Regions from separate parts of the Streptomyces sp. NPDC002513 genome, predicted to be linked through region 3. Evidence: riboswitches for the same ligand, from Rfam matches in the RefSeq annotation. Region 3 holds a riboswitch; each other region holds the start of a gene.
What was found. Region 3 has a riboswitch for S-adenosylmethionine ahead of ACWD5Q_RS09610 (amino acid ABC transporter permease). Riboswitches for the same ligand answer to the same signal wherever they lie in the genome.

Region 1 (5,130 bases), on a different contig from region 3:
CCCTTCTGACCCTGCGAGATCTCGAATTCGACCCGCTGGCCCTCTTCCAGGGTGCGGTAGCCGTCCATCTGGATCGCACTATAGTGGACGAATACATCCGCACCACCGTCGACCGCGATGAAGCCGTACCCCTTCTCCGCGTTGAACCACTTGACGGTGCCCTGAGCCATGCCTAACTCCCCTATTACTGGCCCTTGCACAGATCCACACTTCGCGGATCCGGGTCAGACCTCACCCCCCAACGGTTGGGGGCGTGCGCCGGAACGCGTCGACCGCGGCTGAATGTATCTGTCCAACTGCCCTGCGCAACAGGTCACTTGGACGAGAAATCCAGGCATGACCGGTCGGGAATGTACGGAGAATTCACCAGAATTCAGGGCAAGTCGGGCCCGACAAAAGGAATGGATGGCGCAAAACCCATGCCCACTTTGGCTACTTCTTGCCCAGCGGGTGGTTAAGGACTCCGGTGGCGCGACCGGAATCCGGGAGCGGGTTCCCCAACTCTACCGTGCTCAACCATGCAGAATTGCCCCCTCCGCTTCTCTCGCGGAGAGGGCAATTCGATGAACTCTCGGCGCTTTGCCTTACCGAAGGCGAACGATCGCGCCGGGGTGAGCGGCCGTCAGCCGCCGGCGACCGCCGGGATGATGGAGACGCCCGTGCCGTCCGGGGTCGCCGTCTGAAGGCCCTGCTCGAAGCGGACGTCGTCGTCGTTGACGTACACGTTGACGAAGCGGCGCAGCTTGCCCTGGTCGTCCAGGACGCGGGCGGCGATGCCGGTGTGGTTCTTCTCCAGGTCGGCGATGACCTCCGCGAGGGTCGCCCCCTCGGCGGCGACCTCGGCCCGGCCCCCGGTGTAGGGGCGCAGGATGGTGGGGATACGTACGGTCACGCTCATGCGAGGCCAGCCTCTCGGAAGGAGTCCAGGGTCGGACGGATCGTCGCGGTGAGGCCGGTGCCCGCCACCGCGTCCAGGGTCTTGAGGCCGTCGCCGGTGTTGAGGACGACGGTCGTCTTCGTCGGGTCGAGCGCACCGCTCTCGACCAGCTTGCGGGTCACGCCCACCGTCACGCCGCCCGCCGTCTCCGCGAAGACGCCCTCGGTGCGGGCGAGCAGCTTGATGGCGTCCACGATCTGCGCGTCCGTCACGTCCTCCACGGCCCCGCCGGTGCGGCGCGCGATGTCGAGCACATAGGGACCGTCCGCCGGGTTGCCGATCGCCAGCGACTTGGCGATCGTGTCCGGCTTCTGCGGCCGTACGACGTCGTGGCCGGCCTTGAACGCGGTCGACACCGGCGAGCAGCCCTCGGCCTGGGCACCGAAGATCCGGTACGGCCGGTCCTCGACCAGTCCCAGCTCGATCAGCTCCCGCAGCCCCTTGTCGATCTTCGTGAGCTGGGAGCCGGAGGCGATCGGGACCACGATCTGGTCCGGCAGCCGCCAGCCCAGCTGCTCGGCGATCTCGTACGCCAGGGTCTTGGAGCCCTCCGCGTAGTACGGACGCAGGTTGACGTTGACAAAGCCCCAACCCTCGCCGGCCGGGTCGCCGATCAGCTCCGAGCAGAAGCGGTTGACATCGTCGTAGTTGCCCTCGATGCCGACCAGCTCGCCGCCGTAGATCGCGGCCATGACGATCTTGCCTTGCTCCAGGTCGTGCGGGATGAAGACGCAGGAGCGCAGCCCGGCCCGGGCCGCCGCGGCGCCCACCGCGCCCGCCAGGTTGCCGGTGGAGGAGCAGGAAAGGGTGGTGAAGCCGAAGGCGCGCGCCGCCTCCAGCGCCTGGGCGACCACGCGGTCCTTGAAGGAGTGCGTCGGGTTGCCGGAGTCGTCCTTCACATACAGCCCGCCGGTCACACCCAGCTCGCGCGCCAGGTTGTCGGCCTTGACCAGCTTGGTCCAGCCGGGGTTGAGGTTCGGCTTGCCGGCGACGTCCGCCGGGACCGGCAGCAGCGGCGCGTAGCGCCAGATGTTCGCGGGGCCGGCCTCGATCCGCCGGCGCAGTTCCTCGGTGTCGTAGCCCGAGAAGTCGTACGCGATCTCCAGCGGGCCGAAACACTCCTCGCAGGCGAAGACCGGGCCGAGCGGCACCCGGTGGCCGCACTCGCGGCAGGACAGGGCCGCGGCGGGGCCGAGGTCCACGGAGTTCACGGAGTCGGTGCTGCTTGCAACTGTCTGCACAGCCATGTCAGGCGAGGCCCTCTCTCCTCATCTTCCTCACGACGCATCTCGCCGTGAGACGGATTTGGCACCTTCCCTAGCCGGGAGCCTCGCGAGGACGATCATCACTGATCTACGAGAACCGGCTGGAGGGTTGCCGGGGCTTCATCGGGCCGTGTCCCTCTGCCCCTCTGGATGAGCTGTATGCGGTTGTTTCACTGGTTGTCAGCAGCGGCGACCCCCGACATGCGATGGTCACCGGCGTTGTTCAAGACTGTAACCGAAGGCCACGACAGTTGAGATAGTCGTCCGAACCGCGAGATGGATCACCACGGACAAGCCGGAGTCAAGCCGGGGACAAGGAGCCGCAGACCGTGCTGGAAGAAGTCGAGCGCTGGCTGAGCACCCGCTCCTGGTCCGTGACCGATCGTCCGCTCCACCAGATCCTGGCCGCCAAACGCGCCTCGGGCTCGTCGGTCAGCGTCGTGCTGCCCGCGCTCAACGAGGAGGAGACGGTCGGCGAGATCGTCGCCGTGATCCGGCACGACCTGATGCGGCAGATCCCGCTCGTCGACGAGATCGTCGTCGTCGACTCGGGTTCCACGGACCGCACCTTCGAGGTGGCCGCGGCGGCCGGCGCGACGGTGGTGCACCGCGACACCATCCTGCCGCGCATTCCTGCCGTGCCCGGCAAGGGCGAGGTGCTGTGGCGCTCCCTCCTGGTCACCCGCGGGGACATCGTCTGCTTCGTCGACGCGGACCTGAGGGAGTTCTCGTCGGACTTCGTCTCCGGGATCGTGGGCCCGCTGCTCACCGACCCGGGCGTGGACCTCGTGAAGGCGATGTACGACCGGCCGCTGGCCCTGCCCGGTGAGCCGGCCGCCGGGCCGGCGGCGGGCCAGGGCGGCCGGGTCACCGAGCTGATGGCCCGCCCGCTGCTCAACATGCACTGGCCGCAGCTCGCCGGGTTCGTCCAGCCGCTCGGCGGCGAGTACGCCGCCCGCCGCTCGCTGCTGGAACGGCTCCCGTTCCCGGTCGGGTACGGAGTGGAGCTGGGCGTGCTGGTCGACGCCCTGCATCTGGTGGGCCTGGACGCCCTGGCCCAGGTCGACGTCGGGGTGCGCCTGCACCGCCACCAGGACGGCCAGGCGCTCGGCCGCATGGCCGCGGCGATCTACCGCACCGCGCAGTTGCGGCTGGCCCGCGGCCATCTGGTCCGCCCCGCCCTCACCCAGTTCGAGCGCGTCGAGGGCCGCTTCGAGCCGCGGACGTACGCGGTGGACACCGAGGAGCGGCCGCCGATGGCGGAGATCGCGGAGTACGCGGACCGGCGGGCGGCCTGAGCCGTCCGGCCCCGGGCGGACCGCGTCCGTGACGCCGGCCGTCGTATACGGTTCAGCGGACGGCCGAAGGGAACGTTTGAGCGTTTTCGGCTCGGGCTAGGTTTCGTGGCATGGCTTCGAATGCGGCTTCCGTTCTCGTGGCGTCCAACCGCGGCCCGGTCTCCTACGCGCTGGACGACACGGGACAGCTCACCGCCAAGCGCGGCGGGGGCGGACTGGTCTCCGGCCTGTCGGCGATCGGCCCCGACACGGACGCGGTGTGGGTCTGCTCCGCGCTGAACGACAGCGACCGGGAGGCCGTACGGCGTACCGGCGGCAGGCTCGATCCGGCCGACACCGGCGGCCAGCGCGTACGGATGCTCGACATCGACGCGCAGGTGCACGCCGCCGCGTACAACGGCATCGCGAACTCGGTCCTGTGGTTCGTGCACCACATGCTGTACCAGACGCCGCTGGAGCCGGTCTTCGACGCGGAGTTCCGGCGGCAGTGGGCGGCGTACGAGACCTACAACCGGGCGTTCGCCGAGGCGCTGGCGGAGGAGGCGGCGCAGGGCGCGGCGGTCCTGGTCCAGGACTACCACCTCGCCCTGACCCCCCGGATGCTCCGCGAGCTGCGGCCCGACCTGCGGATCGGCCACTTCTCGCACACGCCGTGGGCGCCGCCGGAGTACTTCCGTCTGCTGCCCGACGACATCGCCGCGCGGGTGCTCGGCGGGATCCTGGGCGCGGACCGGGCGGCGTTCCTCACCCAGCGGTGGGCGGACGCGTTCACGGACTGCTGCCACGCGGTCCTCGGCCCGGACCTCCCCTCGGGCACCCGCGTCGGCGTCCACGGGCTGGGCGCGGACGCCGAGTTCCTGCGCGAGCGGGCGCACCGGCCGGATGTGGACGAGCGGATGCGGGTCCTGCGGGAGCAGATCGGCACGGGCCCCGACGGCAGGCCCCGCAAGTCGATCGTGCGGGTGGACCGCACGGAGCTGTCGAAGAACATCGTGCGCGGGCTGCTGGCGTACGAGGAACTGCTCCGGTCGCGTCCCCAGTGGCGCGAACGGGTCGTCCACGTGGCGTTCGCCTACCCGTCCCGGCAGGACCTGGCCGTCTACCGCGACTACACGGCGGAGGTCCAGCGGGTGGCGGCGGAGATCAACTCCCGTTTCGCCACCCCCGGGTGGACCCCGGTGGAGCTGCACGTCAAGGACGACTTCGCCCGCTCGCTCGCCGCGTACCGGCTGGCGGACGTGGCCCTGGTGAACCCCATCCGGGACGGTATGAACCTGGTCGCCAAGGAGGTCCCGGTGGTCTCCGACGAGGGCTGTGCCCTGGTGCTGTCGCGGGAGGCGGGGGCGTACGAGGAGCTGGGCGAGGACGCGGTGAGCGTGAACCCGTACGACGTGGTGCGCACGGCGCAGGCGCTGCACGAGGCGCTGTCGATGGGTCCGGGAGAGCGCGCGGAACGCACCAAGCGTCTGGCCGCGCGGGCCACGGCGCTTCCCCCGGCCCGCTGGTTCCTGGACCAGCTCGCCGCGCTGGAGGACTGAGGTTCACTCCCCGGGCGCGGGCGGTCCTGAACCAGGGGTGACGACGGCCCTCAGGGGCGGTCCGCCAGGCGGTCCCCCAGCGCGGTCACCAG
Region 2 (5,130 bases), on a different contig from region 3:
ACACTGCAGTGGATCGCGGCGGACCGCGCCACCCAGGGGCCCGGGGTCGCCTACCTCGCCCATGTCGTGGGGTTCGCACTGGGCTTCCTCTACGCCTGGGTGCGCAGGCCCGTGCTGGCGGCGCGTCCGTGAGTCCCCCTCGCCCCCTCCTCCGCCACACCGGCCGGCACGAGCGCCCCGGCGGACGAACCAGCCGCCGAAGAGGGCCGCCGAGGCGCGGCCGGGTGGCCGCCGACGCTGCCGGGACAGCGTCTGTTGGTGAGCGGTGGGGCAGGTCTTAGAGTGACAGTCCGAGCGTGCACCTAGGGAGACAGCCAGCCGTGATCACTGCGATCGTGCTCATCAAGACCAGCGTGGACCGGATCCCCGAGATCGCCGAGTCGATCGCCGCGCTGGACTCCGTCAGCGAGGTCTTCTCCGTCACCGGCACCTACGACCTCATCGCCATGGTCCGGGTGCGGGCCCACGACGACCTGGCGGACGTCATCCCCGGCCGGATCAGCAAGATCCCGGGCGTCCTGGGCACGGATACGCATGTCGCCTTCCGCACGTACTCCCAGCACGACCTGGAGGCGGCGTTCGCGATCGGGCTCGACAACTGACTCCCTTCCGGCCGGCGCACCAGGACCCGGGCTCGGCGATCGGTCGGGGGCGTCAGACCGCCGGAACGCACCGCCCGTCCTGTGTGCGGTAGGTCCACCGCGCGCCCTGCCGGACCAGCTCCGCGACCGCCCGGACGAACCGCTCGACATGCTCGTCGGGCGTGCCCGCGCCGAAGCTGACGCGGATGGCGTTCAGGGACCGCTCGCCGGGTGCGGCCTCGGGGGCACCGCACTCGCCCGGGGCCTCCGGGTCGCCGCCCAGCAGGGTGCGCACCAGCGGATGGGCGCAGAACAGGCCGTCGCGGACGCCGATGCCGTACTCCGCGGAGAGCGCGGCGGCGAAGTGGGAACTGTTCCAGCCGTCGACGACGAACGAGATCACACCGACGCGGGGCGCGTCGTCGCCGAAGAGGGAGAGCACCTTGACCTCCGGGACCCCGGCGAGTCCCTCCCTGACCGTGCGGACGAGGTGCTGCTCACGGGCGACGAGCGCGTCGAAGCCCGCCTCGGTGAGGGCCTTGCAGGCCGAGGCGATGGCGTAGGCACCGATCACGTTGGGCGAACCGGCCTCGTGCCGCGCGGCGGTCTCGTGCCAGTCGACGTCCACTCCCCCGTCCGTCCGCCGGGTGACCCGGCGGCTGGCGCCGCCGCCCGCGAGATAGGGCTCGGCCGCGCGCAGCCAGTCGGCGCGGCCCGCCAGCACGCCGGAGCCGAAGGGGGCGTACAGCTTGTGGCCGGAGAAGGCGACCCAGTCCACGTCGAGGTCCGTGACCGACACGGGGTGGTGCGGGGCGAGCTGGGCGGCGTCCAGGACGATACGGGCGCCCTGCGCATGGGCGACCGCCGCCAGCTCGCGTACGGGCCACAACTCACCGGTGACGTTGGAGGCGCCGGTGACACACACGAGGGCCGGTCCGCGGGAGTCGCGGTCCGCGAGGGCGCGCTCCAGGGTCCGCACGGCCTGCCGCGGGGTGCGCGGGGCGTCGAGGACGGTGACCCGGGCGTCGCGCCAGGGCAGCAGCGAGGCGTGGTGCTCGGTCTCGAAGACGAAGACCTGGCAGCCGGCCGGCAGGGCGGCGGCCAGGAGGTTGAGCGAGTCGGTGGTGGACCGGGTGAAGATCACCTGGTCCGCCTCGCGGCAGTCCAGGAACGCGGCCACGGTCCGGCGGGCGTTCTCGAAGAGGTCGGTGGACAGCTGCGACAGATACCCGGCGCCGCGGTGGACGCTGCCGTAGTACGGCGCGTACGCCGCCACGTCGTCCCACACCCGCTGCAACGCCGGGGCGCTGGCCGCGTAGTCGAGCGCGGCGTAGGTGACGGTGCCGCCCGTGACGAGCGGCACGCTGACATCCCTGCCCAGAACGGGCAGCGGGGCACAAACGGACGGGTCGGCGGCAAGGGTGGAGACGGACATGGGTGCACTCCCGTGAAAGGCAGGTGGGATCACCGTGCCGGAGGGCGCGCAGAACGCGCGCCTGCGTCAACGGCACAGGAAAGGGTGAAGGGTGAAGAAGGGCGAAACGGGATGCGGAGGCGGGGCTCTGCGGCCCTAGCGCATTCGCTTGCTCACGGAAGGCTCCCTCGAACGACCAGGACCCCTGGCCCCACGCTCATGCACCGCGTGTGAGGGGTCCGCGCTTGCCGCAGACCTCGCTGCCTGCGGCCTGGTCTTCACCCGGGGCACCCCGCCACGGACGGAGGGTTGCCGGACAGCCGGCCGGGGCCGAGTGGCTGTCGCTCATGACCTGGGCAGGACGTTACGTGACGTGATCAGCCGGCCGCAACAGCTGTCCGGATGCCGGGACATGCGCCGGATGTCCCTGCGGCGGTGTACGAGAGGGGGAGCCCGGCCGTGCCGCGCTCCCCCCACTCCCCTGGGCTCACCGGTGGCTTGCGGCCACCCAGCGTTCCAGCGTCCGCTTCGCGGCCCCCGAGTCGATCGACTCCTGCGCCCTCTGCATCCCGGCGCGGAGCTGCTCGGCCAGCGGCGCCCCCGTCGGCTCCAGGGCCACCAGCGCCGCCGCCGAGTTCAGCAGCACCGCGTCCCTCACCGGACCGGTCTCACCGTCCAGCAGGCGCCGCGCCACATCGGCGTTGTAGGAGGCGTCGGCCCCGCGCAACGCCTCCACCGGCACCGGCTCGATGCCGACGTCCCGGGGATCGAAGGTCTCCTCGGTGACCGTGCCGTCGCGGACCACCCACACCCGCGACGTCGAGGTCGTCGTCAGCTCGTCCAGTCCGTCGTCGCCCCGGAAGACCAGGGACGAGTTCCCGCGTTCGGCCAGGACGCCCGCCACGATGGGCGCCATCCGCGGGTCGGCGACGCCCACCGCCTGTGCCTTCACCCGCGCCGGGTTGGTCAGCGGACCGAGCACGTTGAACGTCGTACGGATCCCGAGCTGCCCGCGCGCCGCGGCCACATGGCGCAGCGCCGGGTGGAACTTCACCGCGAAGCAGATGGTGATCCCGGCCTCCTCGGCCACCTCGGCCGTCCGCCGCGGGGTGAGGTCCAGATTGATGCCGAGCTTCTCCAGCACGTCCGAGGAGCCCGACGCGGACGACGCGGCACGGTTGCCGTGCTTGACCACCTTCGCGCCCGTGCCGGCCACCACGATCGACGACATCGTGGAGATGTTCACCGTCCTCGCGCCGTCGCCGCCCGTGCCGACGATGTCGACCGCGGGACCCGGCACCTCGATCACGTTCGCGTGCGCGTACATCGCCCGGACGAGCCCGGTGATCTCCTCGACCGTCTCGCCCTTCGCCCGCAGCGCGACGACGAAGGCGGCGATCTGCGCGTCCGTCGCCTCGCCGCGCATGATGCGGTCCATCGCCCAGGCCGTGTCGTCCACGCTCTGGTCATGGCCGTCCAGCAGCGCGTTCAGCACCCGGGGCCAGGAACGGCCCGCCGCGGTGTCGCCTCCAGCGGGGTTCACAGCGCTCATAAGCCGCTCCTGGGTCGGTGTCCCGGTGGGGACACGCTTCTCGAACAGGTCCACCCTATCCAGCCCCGGGCACGGCGAAGGGCCCCGTCCGGTCGGACGGGGCCCTTGGACCGTGGCGTGGCGCGCGCAGCGATCAGTGGTGGCCGTGGCCGCTCGTGATCTCCTTGTACTCCTCGACAGTGGGCTTGGGGATCTGGTTGTCCTCCCCGTAGTAGGCGTTGCTCAGCCTGGCACGCAGCTTCTCCGAGCCCTTGACCTTCCGCTCGACGCCGTTCTCGTCGACCGTCGGACCGATCTCGGCCGGCTTGTACTGCTCGTGCGCCGTGAGCGTGTGCAACTGCTCCTGGCTGAGCGGCTCGTGGACCTCGATGAACTCACCGTGCGGCAGCCGCTTGATGATGCCCGACTCGCGGCCGTGCAGCACCTTGTCGCGGTCGCGGCGCTGGAGGCCGAGGCAGATCCGCTTGGTGACGAGGAACACGAGCACCGGCACCACGAAGAAGGCGATGCGGACGAACCAGGTGATCGCGTTGATCGACAGGTGGAAGTGCGTGGCCCAGATGTCGTTGCCACCACCCAGCAGCATCACGAAGTACCAGGAGATCCACGCGGCACCGAAGGCCGTACGCGTCGGCGCGTTGCGCGGGCGGTCCAGGATGTGGTGCTCGCGCTTGTCGCCGGTGATCCAGGCCTCGATGAAGGGGTACGCACCGATGGCGACGAGGGTCAGCGGGAAGAGCACCAGCGGGATGAACACGCCCAGGACGAGCGTGTGGCCCCAGAGGTTGATCTCCCAGCCGGGCATGGCACGGATGAGACCCTCGGCCTGGCCCATGTACCAGTCGGGCTGGGCGCCCGTGGAGACCTGGTCCGGACGGTAGGGGCCGATGGCCCAGATCGGGTTGATCTGCGCGACCGCCGCGACGGCCGCGATGGCACCGAAGACCAGGAAGAAGAAGCCTCCGGCCTTGGCCGTGTAGACCGGCAGCAGCGGCATGCCGACGACGTTGTTGTTGGTCTTGCCGGGACCCGCGTACTGCGTGTGCTTGTGGTAGAAGACCAGGATCAGGTGGCCGACCACCAGGCCGAGCATGATGCCCGGCAGCAGCAGGATGTGGATCGAGTAGAACCGGGCCACGAAGTCGCCGCCCGGGAACTCGCCGCCGAAGAGGAAGAACGACAGGTACGTGCCGACGATCGGCACGGACAGGATCGCGCCCTCCATGAAGCGGACACCGGTGCCGGAGAGCAGGTCGTCCGGGAGCGAGTAACCCGTGAAGCCGGTGAACATGCCCAGGACGAACAGCAGGAAGCCGAACAGCCAGTTGATCTCACGCGGCTTGCGGAACGCACCCGTGAAGAACACGCGCATCATGTGCACGAACATGCCGGCGAGGAAGATCAGCGCCGCCCAGTGGTGGATCTGCCGGATCAGCAGACCGCCACGCACGTCGAAGCTGATGTGCAGCGCCGAGTTGAACGCCTCGCTCATCAGCTGGCCCTGCAGCGGCACGTAACTGCCGTGGTACACCACCTCGTTCATCGAGGGGTGGAAGAACAGCGTCAGATACACACCCGTGAGG
Region 3 (5,130 bases):
CACTCCAGTAGGGATTTCCTAGTGAACAGGTAGGGAAGCATGGGACGCCTGGAGCCGGTCATCGGCCGTGTGCACCGCACCCGCCGGCGGTCCCTCCTTCTGACCTCCCGCCGTCACATCGACCTGCTGCGTGTCTGCAGCGCGTCCGGTCCCCTGCGCTGAACCGGCGGTGCCGGGCTCGCGACCCGCCCCGTCCCGTGACCGGGGAGCACCGCCCGCCCGTGGGCCGCCACCCACCGCACCCTCGCGCACCCAGACCCCGGGGAGAGACATGTCCGCCCATGCCCTGACCGCCCTCCCGTACGCCTCGCCCGGTCCCGCCTTCCGGGGCAGGATCGGCGGCGACGCCCGCAGCGGCCACTACGCCGTACCGCGCCGCTACCGCCTCCACCTGTCCCCGTCCTGTCCGCACTGTCTGCGGATCGCCATCACCCACAGCCTGCTGGGCCTCGACGAGGTCCTGCCCGTCACCCTGCTGCCCGCGGTGCCCGACGGACCCGGCGGCGAACACTCCGCGCTGCGCCCGCTGTACGAGGCAAGCGCCCATCGCTACCCGGGAGCCGCCGTGGCGCCGGTGCTCAGCGACGACTGGTCGGGCCGGATCGTCAGCACCCACGCCCCCGACATCATGCGCGACCTGGCGCGCCGCTTCGGCGCGGGCCGCCCCGCGCTCTACCCGCAGGGCGCCGACCCGGAGATCGAGGGCGTCCGGCGCCTGTGTGCCCAGGGCATCGACGCGGCCGCCCAGCGCGCCGGACGCGCCGACGCCGAGGGCGAGGACGGCAAGGACAGAGACGCCGCACTCGGCTCGCTGCTGCGCACCCTGCGGTCACTGGAAGGCCGGCTGTCCCGCCAGAAGTATCTGCTGGGCAATCAACTCAGTGCGGCAGACGTGGAGTTGTGGGTCACCCTGGTGCAGCTCGACACCGTGCACCGCTGGCACCTGGACGCCGAGGCCGTGCACCGCGTCGCCGGCCATCCGCACCTGTGGGCCTACGCCCGCCGGCTGGCCGCCGATCCCGCCTTCGGCCCGCACCTCGACCTCGACGGGATCGCCCGCCGGCATCACGCCCACTGCCGCGGTCCGGAGGCCGCGGGCGCGGCCGTGCAGATCCTGGACTGGGCGGCGCACGTTACGGGCGGCGCGGCGGCGACGCCCTGTTGACCGGCGGCCGGCGCTCCCGCGCACGTATCACCTGACGGACGCACGTTGACAGCGCTTCGGGCGCCTGTCTTAACTTACGGCCAGAAAGGTCATGAGCGTCAGCGACAAGCCCTGGCTTGCTGACCGGCAACCCTCGCTCCGCAGTGGGGTGCCCCAGGTGACGACCCGACCGGATGACGTTTCGGTAAGCGCGTGGCCCCACGGGCCGGAAGAGTGACGGTGGCAGTGATGGACGCAGCTTCGAGGACAGCCGCTCAGCGGCCCCGTTGCAGCGTCCTGCTGTGCGCGAACCGCTCCGTCGATCTCCTCCGCGTCAACAGCGCACTCTGTACCACCCCGGGCTCTGCCCGCTGTCACGGCTGACGGCGTTCCCCCTCCCTGACGCGCACCGCCGCCGTGGTGCGCCCATGTTTCCGTCCCGCCCCCGGTCCCGTGCGCCTCCCACGCCCCCTCGCTCCCGACGGCCCGTGCCGCCCGGTCGTGCGGTGGCGCGCGCCGCCCCGGGGCGTCCGACTCCGCTGGAGCCTGCCATGACTGAACCCCTCGGCACTGCCGTGTCCCTCGCCCCGGCACCGCCCGACGACACCGGCGCGGCGCCCCCGACGGCCCAGCGGGTGCTGCCGCTGCGCCGGCCGGGCCGCTGGATCGTCACCGCCGTCGTGCTCGTGCTGGTGGCCCAGTTCGTCCACGGACTGGTGTCCAACCCCTTCTACCAGTGGGACCGCTTCGCCTACTGGTTCCTGCGCCCCACCCTCCTCGACGGACTGCTCGTCACCCTCGAAGTCACCGCGCTCAGCGCGGTACTGGGCCTGCTCGGCGGAATCCTCCTCGCTCTGGCCCGGCTGTCCAGGAGCCCCGTGCTGCGCGCGGTGAGCTGGACCTATGTATGGGCGCTGCGTTCCACACCGCTGATCGTCGTGCTGATCTTCCTCTACAACTTCAGCGCGCTGTACAAGACGCTGAGCATCGGCGTCCCCTTCGGCCCCGCCTTCTTCGCCTTCGACGAGTCACGGCTCGCCACCGACATGACCGTCGCCGTCGTCGGCCTGAGCCTGAACGAGGCGGCCTACGCCGCGGAGGTCGTCCGCGGCGGCATCCTCTCCGTCGACCAGGGCCAGCACGAGGCGGCGGCCGCCCTCGGGCTGCCCAGGAGCTACCAGTTCCGCAGGATAGTCTTCCCACAGGCCCTCCGGTCCCTCATCCCCGCGTACGTCAACCAGCTCATCGGCCTGATCAAGGGCACCTCACTGGTGTTCTACGTCTCGCTGCTGGACCTGTTCGGCTCCGCGCAGACCATGGGCAGCACCTACCCCGGCGACATCGTCCCGCTGCTGCTGGTCGTCACCGTCTGGTACCTGATCCTCACGAGCCTCGTGTCGGTCGTCCAGTTCCACGTCGAGCGGCACTACGCCCGGGGCGCCGCCCGGACCCTGCCGCCCACCCCGTTCCACCAGCTCCGCAACGGTCTTCGCGACCTGCGGGACCGTGCGCGCAGGGAGGCCGCCGTATGACCACCGAGACGTCGCCGACCCGCCCCGCCGCCGTAGAGGTCCACGACGTGCACAAGTCGTTCGGCGCCCACCGGGTGCTGAACGGCATCGAGTTGACCGTACGGCCGGGCGAGGTGACCGTGATCCTCGGCCCGTCCGGCTCCGGCAAGTCGACGCTGCTGCGGGTGATCAACCACCTGGAGCAGCCCGAACGCGGCTATGTCAGCGTGAACGGCGAACCCATCGGCGTACGCAGGCACGGCGACCGCCTCAAGGAACTGAGTGAGCGGGCCATCCTGGCCCAGCGCGGCCGCATCGGGTTCGTCTTCCAGAACTTCCACCTCTTCCCGCATCTGACGGTGCTGGACAACGTGACCGCCGCCCCGGTCGCGACCCGGGCACTGAGCAGACCCGCGGCCGAGGAACTGGCCCGCGACCTGCTCGGGCGGGTCGGACTCGCCGACCGGGCGGGGGCGTATCCCCGGCAGTTGTCGGGCGGCCAGCAGCAGCGCGTGGCCATCGCCCGCGCGCTCGCCCTGCGCCCTGGCGTCATCCTCTTCGACGAACCCACCTCCGCCCTCGACCCCGAACTCGTCGGCGAGGTGCTCGCCGTCATCAAGGACCTGGCCCGCGGCGGCACCACCCTCGTCATCGTCACCCATGAGATCGGCTTCGCCCGCGAGGTCGCCGACCGGGTGGTCTTCATGGACGACGGCCGGATCGTCGAACAGGGGCCGCCCGCCCAGGTTCTCGACCATCCACGGCACGAGCGGACGCGGGACTTCCTGAGCAAGGTGCTCTGACCTCACCCGTCACCCCTCACCCCTCCCGGCCGTCCGCGGCCCGCCCGGTCCGCGTCGCCGCACATCCGTTGCCGCCCCACACCCCTGGCCCCCATCGCTCCCCCCACCCGCACCGCCCTGTCCCGCCCCACCGCTCACCGAACAAGGACCGCCATGCGTACTCTCACTCTCCGCACCCGCCTGGGCCGTGGCCTCACCGCGGGCACCGCCGTCGTCGCCCTCGCCGCCGGGCTCGCCGCCTGCGGGGGCGACAGCACCGCCGCCACCACCACGGACAGCGCGGCCTCCGGCACGGTCGCCGTGGGGCGGCTCTCCAACGGCGCCGCCCGGGGGACCACCCTGAAGGTGTCCGAGGTGAAGTCGATCAGCGCCGAACTGCCCGCGGCCCTGCGCCGCAGAGGCACCCTGGAGATCGGCGTCGGCGCCCTGCCCTCCGGCTTCCCCCCGCTGGCGTACGTCGGCAGCGACCAGAAGACCCTCACCGGGGCCGAACCCGACCTCGGACGCCTGGTGGCCGCGGTCCTCGGCCTCAGACCCGAGGTGAAGAACTCGACGTGGGAGAACCTCTTCGTCGGCATCGACAGCGGCAAGGTCGATGTCGCCTTCTCCAACGTCACCGACACCGAAGAGCGCAAGAAGAAGTACGAGTTCGCCTCCTACCGCAAGGACGACCTCGCCTTCGAGGTGCCCGAGAAGAGCACCTGGAACTTCGCCGGCGACTACGAGAACCTCGCGGGCAAGACCGTCTCCGTCGGCTCCGGCACCAACCAGGAGCGCATCCTCCTGGAGTGGAAGGCGAAGCTGGCCAAGGAGGGCAAGAAGCTCACCGTCAAGTACTTCCAGGACACCAACAGCATCCATCTGGCGCTGGCCGCCGGCAGGATCGACGCGTACTTCGGTCCCAACCCCGCCATCGCCTACCACATCGCCCAGACCGCGCACACACCTCGGGCGACCCGCAACGCGGGCACGTTCTCCGGTGCCGGCGAGACGCTCCAGGGTCTGATCGCCGCGACGGCGAAGAAGGACAGCGGTCTGGCCAAGCCGGTCGCCGACGCCATCAACCACCTGATCGAGAACGGCCAGTACGCCAAGTGGCTGGCCGCCTGGAACCTGTCGAACGAGGCCGTCACCAGGTCGCAGCTCAACCCGCCGGGCCTGCCGCTCGACAACTCCTGACCGCCCGCGCGGCCCCTTCGGCCTCGTCCCGACCCCGTCGCCGTGCCCTCCTCGCGTGAGGGCCCGGCACTCTCGTTACGGACTTCCAGGAAGGCACCCACTCGTGTCCTCACCCTCTCCTTCCCCCCTGCATCTCGCCGTGGCGCTCGACGGCACCGGCTGGCACCCCGCCTCCTGGCGCGAGCCGGAGGCCCGGCCCCGGGACCTGTTCACCGCCGGCTACTGGGCCGGCCTGGTCGCGGAGGCCGAGCGGGGTCTCCTCGACTTCGTGACCTTCGAGGACGGGCTCGGCCCCCAGTCGTCGCACGCTTTCGGCCCGGACGAACGCACCGACCAGGTCCGTGGCCGCCTCGACGCCGTCCTGATCGCCGCCCGGGTCGCCCCGCTGACGCGACACATAGGGCTGGTGCCGACCGTGGTTGTCACCCACACAGAGCCGTTCCACATCTCCAAGGCCATCGCCACCCTCGACTACGTCAGCACCGGTCGTGCG

Region 1: it holds a riboswitch for S-adenosylmethionine, as region 3 does, so the genes downstream of both, thrC (threonine synthase) here and ACWD5Q_RS09610 (amino acid ABC transporter permease) in region 3, are expected to answer to the same signal.
Region 2: it holds a riboswitch for S-adenosylmethionine, as region 3 does, so the genes downstream of both, ACWD5Q_RS03020 (aminotransferase class V-fold PLP-dependent enzyme) here and ACWD5Q_RS09610 (amino acid ABC transporter permease) in region 3, are expected to answer to the same signal.

What each region holds. Positions count from the first base shown of each region.
Region 1 is NZ_JBSFXK010000004.1:222,657-227,786, forward strand. Features, by position in the region: gene ACWD5Q_RS05070 (cold-shock protein) at 1-170, opposite strand, end outside; gene ACWD5Q_RS05075 (MoaD/ThiS family protein) at 623-898, opposite strand; gene thrC (threonine synthase) at 895-2,184, opposite strand; SAM riboswitch class I at 2,203-2,359, opposite strand; gene ACWD5Q_RS05085 (glucosyl-3-phosphoglycerate synthase) at 2,532-3,500, shown strand; gene ACWD5Q_RS05090 (alpha,alpha-trehalose-phosphate synthase (UDP-forming)) at 3,611-5,038, shown strand; gene otsB (trehalose-phosphatase) at 5,089-5,130, opposite strand, start outside.
Region 2 is NZ_JBSFXK010000003.1:50,998-56,127, reverse strand. Features, by position in the region: gene ACWD5Q_RS03030 (rhomboid family intramembrane serine protease) at 1-132, shown strand, start outside; gene ACWD5Q_RS03025 (Lrp/AsnC family transcriptional regulator) at 321-602, shown strand; gene ACWD5Q_RS03020 (aminotransferase class V-fold PLP-dependent enzyme) at 655-2,016, opposite strand; SAM riboswitch class IV at 2,232-2,348, opposite strand; gene trpD (anthranilate phosphoribosyltransferase) at 2,483-3,547, opposite strand; gene qcrB (cytochrome bc1 complex cytochrome b subunit) at 3,681-5,130, opposite strand, start outside.
Region 3 is NZ_JBSFXK010000010.1:3,953-9,082, forward strand. Features, by position in the region: gene ACWD5Q_RS09600 (hypothetical protein) at 40-162, shown strand; gene ACWD5Q_RS09605 (glutathione S-transferase C-terminal domain-containing protein) at 272-1,165, shown strand; SAM riboswitch class IV at 1,253-1,362, shown strand; gene ACWD5Q_RS09610 (amino acid ABC transporter permease) at 1,696-2,676, shown strand; gene ACWD5Q_RS09615 (amino acid ABC transporter ATP-binding protein) at 2,673-3,458, shown strand; gene ACWD5Q_RS09620 (ABC transporter substrate-binding protein) at 3,612-4,637, shown strand; gene ACWD5Q_RS09625 (LLM class flavin-dependent oxidoreductase) at 4,741-5,130, shown strand, end outside.